DNA from 3 places in the Streptomyces sp. NPDC056128 genome. Region 2 is predicted to be linked to each of the others. Evidence: riboswitches for the same ligand, from Rfam matches in the RefSeq annotation. Region 2 holds a riboswitch; each other region holds the start of a gene.

Region 1 (2,253 bases), on a different contig from region 2:
CCTGGTGGTCTCCAGCGCCGCCATCTGGAAGATCTCCCGGCGCGAGGTCGTCGACCACACCAACGTCGTCGACCCCCACGAGCCCGAGTCGGCCGGTGTGGTCACCACGGCGATGGCCGCCGTCTCCCCGCCCCCGGCGCACGTGGCCGAGGAGCTGCCGGCCGACCCGTCCGAGGCCAAGACCCCGTCGGCCGCCACCACCGTCTGAGCCCGCGTCCCGGGTACGAAGGAAGCGAACCCCCATGAGCATCGACTGGGCAGCACTGGGCTCCGTCTTCGGCGTCAGCCTCGTGGCCACCGTGGCCCTGGTGGGCCTTTTCACCCTCGGCATCGTCGGACTCTCCCGCCAGGAGCGGGCCACCGCCGAGGGCGGCTCCGCTGCCCTCGCGGTCACCGGCGCGTACGCGTGCTTCGCGGCCTGCGCGGCGGCGGTGGCGTACGGCATCTATCTGATCGTCGCCTGACCCACCGAACACCCCCGGGGCGGGGCGCGGGACGGACTCGGACCGTCGCGCGCCCCGCCTCTTCGTGTACCGGCGCACACCACCCGTGTGTGGGGCTTCGCACACTCCCCCGCCGCAGGTCAACGCCAGGTTGACGGGTGTTCTCGGGCCGTGGTGGACTTCCGGGGCCATCTACGGCGGCAGGAGAGGAAGCCCGGTGCGATTCCGGCGCGGTCCCGCCACTGTGACCGGGGAGCAGACCCCGGTAGCCAGGAACTCTCACCGCCGGACTCTTCGAACCAGGGCGTGGACACCCTGAGTGAGGACGCGACGCGATGCCCGGCTGCCGACCGACGTTCAGTACCAGGTGCTCCCCTGCCCGTGTGACCGGCTGAACCCGTGCGTGCCGGACGCGTCTTCGCGTACGGCGCCGCCGCCGGCCTGCTCGGTGACCTCCTCCTCGGCGACCCGCGCCGCGGACACCCGGTCGCCGCGTTCGGCCGCGCCGCCGGTGCCGTGGAACGGGTGCTGTGGCGTGACCACCGGGGCTGGGGCGCGCTGCACACCCTGGTGTGCGCCGGTGGCGCCACCGCCCTGGGCTCGGCCGCCGCGCACGCCGTACGCCGCTCCCCCGCCGCCTCGGTCGCGCTGACCGGCGCGGCCACCTGGGCCGTGGTCGGCGGTACGTCGCTGGCGCGCGAGGCCCTCGTCATCGGCCGGGCCCTGGAGGCCGGGGACGTCGAGGCGGCCCGGGCGCGGCTGCCGCACCTGTGCGGGCGGGACCCGCAGGCACTGGACGCCGACGGGATCGCGCGGGCGGTCGTGGAGTCGGTCGCCGAGAACACCTCGGACGCGGTGGTGGGCGCCCTGGTCTGGGGTGCAGTCGGCGGAGTGCCGGGACTGCTCGGCTTCCGTGCGGTGAACACCCTGGACGCCATGGTCGGCCACAAGTCGCCCCGGTACCGGCGCTACGGCTGGGCCTCGGCCCGCCTCGACGACCTCGCGGGCTGGCCGGGCGCCCGCCTGACCGCCCTGCTGACCACCGTGGCCGGCGGCGATCCGCGGGGCGCCGTACGGGCCTGGCGCGCGGACGCCGGACGGCACCCGAGCCCCAACGCCGGTCCCGTGGAGGCGTCGTTCGCGGGCGCCCTCGGGGTGCGGCTCGGCGGGACGCTCTCCTACGGCGGGCGGGTCGAGCACCGGCCCGTGCTCAACGGGGCGGCGGGGCGCGCCGTCCGGGCCGGTTCCGGCGACATCGAACGGGCCGCTCGGCTCTCCCGGCGCGTGGGCTGGCTGGCGCTCGGCGTGTGCGCCGGCGCCCGGCTGCTGGTGCGCGGGGCCGTCAGGAAGGGACGTACGTCATGAACGGTGGACTCCTCGTCGCCGGCACCACCTCCGACGCCGGCAAGAGCGTCGTCACGGCCGGGATCTGCCGCTGGCTGGTGCGCCAGGGCGTGAAGGTCGCGCCCTTCAAGGCGCAGAACATGTCGCTCAACTCCTTCGTGACGCGCGAGGGCGCGGAGATCGGGCGGGCGCAGGCCATGCAGGCCCAGGCCTGCCGGGTGGAGCCGACCGCGCTGATGAACCCGGTGCTGCTCAAGCCCGGCGGTGAGCGCAGCAGCCAGGTGGTGCTGCTCGGCAAGCCGGTCGGCGAGATGACCGCCCGCGGCTACCACGGCGGGCGGCAGGAGCGGCTGCTCGGCACGGTGCTCGACTCGCTGGCCGAGCTGCGCGGCACCTACGACGCGGTGATCTGCGAGGGCGCGGGCAGCCCGGCCGAGATCAACCTGCGCCGCACCGACATCGTGAA
Region 2 (2,253 bases):
GCGGGGTGGGCCGCCAGCAGGGCGCGGGCTGCCTCGACGAGCGCCGAGGCCGCGTTGCCGTCCAGCAGTCGTGGCGCGACCTTCACGCGGAGCCCTTGGGCCAGCGCCTCCAGGTGGGCCGTCACCTGCTCGTACAGCGCGCGGGCGGGAGACGGACGTGCCCCGCCGCCGCGCAGACCGGCGGGGTACGGCATGCGCAGGGCCGGGCCGTCGTCGGCCCGCTCCAGCCGGCTCAGGTCCAGGACGATGCCGTGCAGGAGTACGCAGGCCAGGGCGGGCGACCAGAGGCGTGCCGCGTGGCCGAGGTGGGCGATGGACACGCCGATCCGCGGTTCGGGCGCGCGGTGGCGGTCCGCGACGGCCTCGGCGAGGTCGGTGAATCCCCGCGCGTAGGAGAGGTGGAGCGGATGCCAGCCCGCGTCCTCGCCGCCGACGCGCAGGACGAAGAAGCCGCCGAGGGCGGCCACGTCGTGCAGGGCGGCGGTGACGTCGGCGGGCGGCGCCTGAACGTTTCCGGACACCGGTTGCTCCTCGTGAGCGCTGAGTCAGGAGGCCGTACCGCGTCGCGGGGGCGTGATGGCGTACAGGTCGAGGATGTCCGGCCGCGGTGCGACGCCGGGGCCGCCGGCGCTGACCCAGTCGGCGATGTCCTCGGTGGCGTCCGGGTCGTTGACCAGTCCCAGCCAGACGGGGCGGGCACCGGCGGCGCGGCCCGCCGCGGAGGGCTGGACGACGATCACGTTGGCCTGTTCGCACACGTCGAGGCAGTCCGACACCCGCACGGGCACCCGGGCCCGCAGACGCGCCGTCTGCGCCGCGTGGTCGACGCCGATGATCTTCGGGGTGCCGCAGCAGCAGTCCCGGCAGACGACGACGCGTGAGGGCGTCGGGTCCGCGGGTACGCCGGGCGTCGCTTCGGCCGGGCCGGCTTGGGCGGGCATACGGCATCGTCCCTCTCCCCGGGGAGATCCGCCCCGGTGGTCCGTCGAGGAGGCGACCGCGTGAGTCTCCTGGCTCTCGGGTCGTCGCTCGCCCCACCCCTTCCCACCCGGTGCGGGCAGTGGTCGTGTGGGGGCTCGCTCGCCGATCACAGTGGCGGGACCGCGCCGGAATCGCACCGGCTTCCTCGGGCCGCCGTCGCCCAATTGCTCCGGGCATCCTCGCATCCCGTCGCCGGAGCTGTCAGCGGGCCCCGCCCCGTGGACGGGCACCGCGTGCCCGCTGAACACCCGCGCTTTGCGCCCGGCTCAAAGGAACGTAATATCGCCAGGTCATAGCCGCGACGGGAGACAGGAAGCCGGTGCGAATCCGGCACGGTCCCGCCACTGTGACCGGGCATCACGCCCTCGACCTGCCCCGCGCCCACCGGGCGGGCAGCCGGGGGCCGTCGGCCCGGGAGTCAGGACACTGGCCTGTCGCGGGCCCGATCCGAGGAGCGCGGACTCCCCAGGAGGCTTACGTGTCAGCCCTGTTCTCCCCTGCCCGACGCCGCCGGAGCCTGCGCGGCACGGCCGCGGCGCTCGCCCTGTCGGCGGCCCTGGCGACCGCCGGGTGCGGCTCGTCCGACGGGGCCGGTGACGCCGGCAAGGACGATTCGGCATCGGCGTCGTCCCTCGCCGGTTTCCCCGTCACCATCGACAACTGCGGTGTGAAGACGACCTACGAGAAGCCGCCGTCCCGCGTGGTCACCATCCATCAGCACCCCGCGGAGCTGATGCTCGCGCTCGGTCTGAAGGACCGCATGGTCGGCACCGCCTTCCCCGACTCGGCCGTCCTGCCGGAGCTGAAGAAGGACTACGAGGCGATTCCCGAACTCGCCGAGCGGGAACCGTCGTTCGAGAAGATCCTCGACGCCGAGCCCGACCTCGTCTACGGCGGCTATGGCAGCGCCTTCGCCGAGAACGAGGGCCGCTCCCGCAAGGCGTTCGCCGACGCGGGCATCGACACTTACCTCAACCGCGAATACTGCGGCAAGAGGCGGGTGACGATGGAGGACACCTACGCCGAGATCCGTACCGTCGCGAGCGTCTTCGGCGTCCCCGACCGCGCCGACAAGCTGATCGCCGACCTGAAGAGCCGCGTGGCCAAGGCGTCCGCCGCCGTGAAGGGCGAACCGGAGGTGCCGGTCTTCGTCTACGACAGCGGCGACAAGAGCGCCTTCACCGCGGGCGGCAAGGGCCTGGGCACCGACCTGATCCGGCTGGCCGGCGGCAAGAACGTCTTCGGCGACCTCGACGAGGTGTTCGGCGACGT
Region 3 (2,253 bases), on a different contig from region 2:
GAAGGTGTGGTAGGCGACCGGCACCGGGATGGGCACGTTGACGCCGACCATGCCGGTGTTCACCCGCCGGGTGAAGTCGCGGGCGGTGTCGCCGTCGCGGGTGAAGAGGGCCACGCCGTTGCCGTAGGGGTGCTCGCTGGGCAGGCGCAGGGCCTCCTCGTAGTCGGCGGCGCGTACGACGGACAGCACCGGTCCGAAGATCTCCTCCCGGTAGACGCGCATGGCGGGGGTCACCCGGTCGAAGAGCGACGCTCCGGCGAAGAAGCCGTTCTCGTGCCCCTCAAGGACGAAGTCCCTCCCGTCCACGACGAGTTCGGCGCCCTCCTCGACGCCGAGGTCCACGTAGGAGCGGACCCGGTCCACCGCGTCCCGGCCGACCAGGGGGCCGAAGTCGGACTCGGGGTCGTCGCTGCGGCCGATCCGCAGCGAGCCGATGCGCTCCTTCAGCCGGGCCACGAGGGCGTCGGCGGTGTCCTCGCCCACCGGCACGGCGACGGAGATGGCCATGCAGCGCTCGCCGGCCGAGCCGTAACCGGCCCCGATCAGGGCGTCGACGGCCTGGTCGAGGTCGGCGTCCGGCATCACGATCATGTGGTTCTTGGCGCCGCCGAAGCACTGGGCGCGCTTGCCGTGGGCGGCGGCGGTGGCGTAGACGTGCGCGGCGACCGGGGTGGAACCGACGAAGCCGAGCGCCGCCACGCGAGGATCTTCGAGGAGGGTGTCGACGGTCTCCCGGGCACCGTTGACGACGTTGAGGACACCGGGCGGCAGCCCGGCCTCCAGGAACAGTTCGGCGAGCCGCAGCGGGACGGACGGGTCTCGCTCCGACGGCTTGAGGATGAAGGCGTTGCCGCAGGCCAGGGCGGGGGCGGCCTTCCACAGGGGGATCATCGCGGGGAAGTTGAACGGCGTGATGCCGGCGGCCACGCCGAGCGGGGCGCGCAGGGAGTGGACGTCGATGCCGGTACCGGCGTTGTCGGTGAACTCGCCCTTGAGCAGGTGCGGGATGCCCGCCGCGAACTCGACGACCTCCAGGCCGCGCTGGAGGTCGCCGTGCGCGTCGGCGATCGTCTTGCCGTGCTCGGCGGAGAGCAGCCGGGCCAGCGCGTCCTTCTCCTGTTCCACCAGCTGGAGGAACCGCATGAGGACCCGGGCGCGGCGCTGCGGGTTCCACTCGCCCCACTCGCGTTGGGAGTTGACGGAGTCGGCGATGACCGCCTCCGTCTCGGTGCGGTTGGCGAGGGGCACCAGGGCCTGGACCTCGCCGGTGTTGGGGTCGTACACCTCGCCGTGGGCCCCCGAGGTTCCCGGGGTGTGCTTGCCGCCGACGAAGTGGGTCAACTCGCGCACGGAGGCGCGTTCGTGCTCGCGGACCATGACTGCCTGCTCTCGTCAGGAGGGATCCGGGGATGGCGCACCGGTCCCGCACGCGCACGCCGGTGGCGTACGGGTGCCGGAGGGCGCGAGTCGCGTATGGCCGGAATCCCGTCAGAGGGCGGGTTCACCAGGGTCGTGGGTGCACACCGGTGCCATGCGTGTCAGCTCCATCCTCGTGGAAAACACGGAACATCCCGCGGCCGGTATCCTGACTCCCGGATCAGCGCGCGCCGTCCGCCTTCCCGACATCCAACTCGTCAGTGGCGTACCGCTCGACGGCGTACTCCCCGGTCACAGTGGCGGGACCGTGCCGGAATCACACCGGCTTCCCTGCACCGCGGGCCTTGTACTCGCGACTATATAGTTGGACGTCCTAGTAAATCCAGTGCCGCGCGGCGGGCAGGCGCCGGGAGGGCCCTGCGCCGGGCCCCGGGCTCTCCCGCTCGGTGTCAGTGTCCGGCGACGAGCCGTGGCAGGGTGGCGAGGACGCCGGTGACCCGGCCGGCGGGCAGGCCGCCGCCCTGGGCCAGGTCGGGGGATCCGCCGCCGCGGCCGTCGAGGAGCGCCTTGACCAGCGTGGCCGCGTTCAGCCCGGCCTCCCGGGCCTTCTTGTTGAGGGCCACGACGACCGCGCCGTGGTCCGTTCCCACGGCGACGGCTCCGGGCGTGGTGCCGGGCAGACGGTCGCGTACCGCCAGGGCCAGGGCGCGGGCCTCGTCGGCGCCGCCCTCGGCGGTGGTGGTGACGACGAGGGTGCCGCCGGCGTCGACGGCCTGCCCGGCGAGTTCGGTGGCACGGACCGTGGTGGCCCGGCTCTTGAGGCGGGCGTTCTCCCGGTCGGCTGCCTTGAGCCGGTCCAGGAGGGCGGCGATCCTG

What was found. Region 2 has a riboswitch for cobalamin ahead of ACFC1X_RS11955 (ABC transporter substrate-binding protein). Riboswitches for the same ligand answer to the same signal wherever they lie in the genome.
Region 1: it holds a riboswitch for cobalamin, as region 2 does, so the genes downstream of both, ACFC1X_RS27330 (cobalamin biosynthesis protein) here and ACFC1X_RS11955 (ABC transporter substrate-binding protein) in region 2, are expected to answer to the same signal.
Region 3: it holds a riboswitch for cobalamin, as region 2 does, so the genes downstream of both, ACFC1X_RS17020 (CoA-acylating methylmalonate-semialdehyde dehydrogenase) here and ACFC1X_RS11955 (ABC transporter substrate-binding protein) in region 2, are expected to answer to the same signal.

The regions. Positions count from the first base shown of each region.
Region 1 is NZ_JBHJVQ010000018.1:54,068-56,320, forward strand. It holds gene ACFC1X_RS27320 (anion permease) at 1-208, shown strand, start outside; gene ACFC1X_RS27325 (hypothetical protein) at 243-464, shown strand; cobalamin riboswitch at 601-743, shown strand; gene ACFC1X_RS27330 (cobalamin biosynthesis protein) at 843-1,808, shown strand; gene ACFC1X_RS27335 (cobyric acid synthase) at 1,805-2,253, shown strand, end outside.
Region 2 is NZ_JBHJVQ010000004.1:276,273-278,525, forward strand. It holds gene ACFC1X_RS11945 ((2Fe-2S)-binding protein) at 1-521, opposite strand, end outside; gene ACFC1X_RS11950 ((2Fe-2S) ferredoxin domain-containing protein) at 546-941, opposite strand; cobalamin riboswitch at 1,004-1,128, opposite strand; cobalamin riboswitch at 1,252-1,431, shown strand; gene ACFC1X_RS11955 (ABC transporter substrate-binding protein) at 1,469-2,253, shown strand, end outside.
Region 3 is NZ_JBHJVQ010000007.1:155,423-157,675, forward strand. It holds gene ACFC1X_RS17020 (CoA-acylating methylmalonate-semialdehyde dehydrogenase) at 1-1,377, opposite strand, end outside; cobalamin riboswitch at 1,558-1,739, opposite strand; partial or broken gene alaS (alanine--tRNA ligase) at 1,827-2,253, opposite strand, start outside.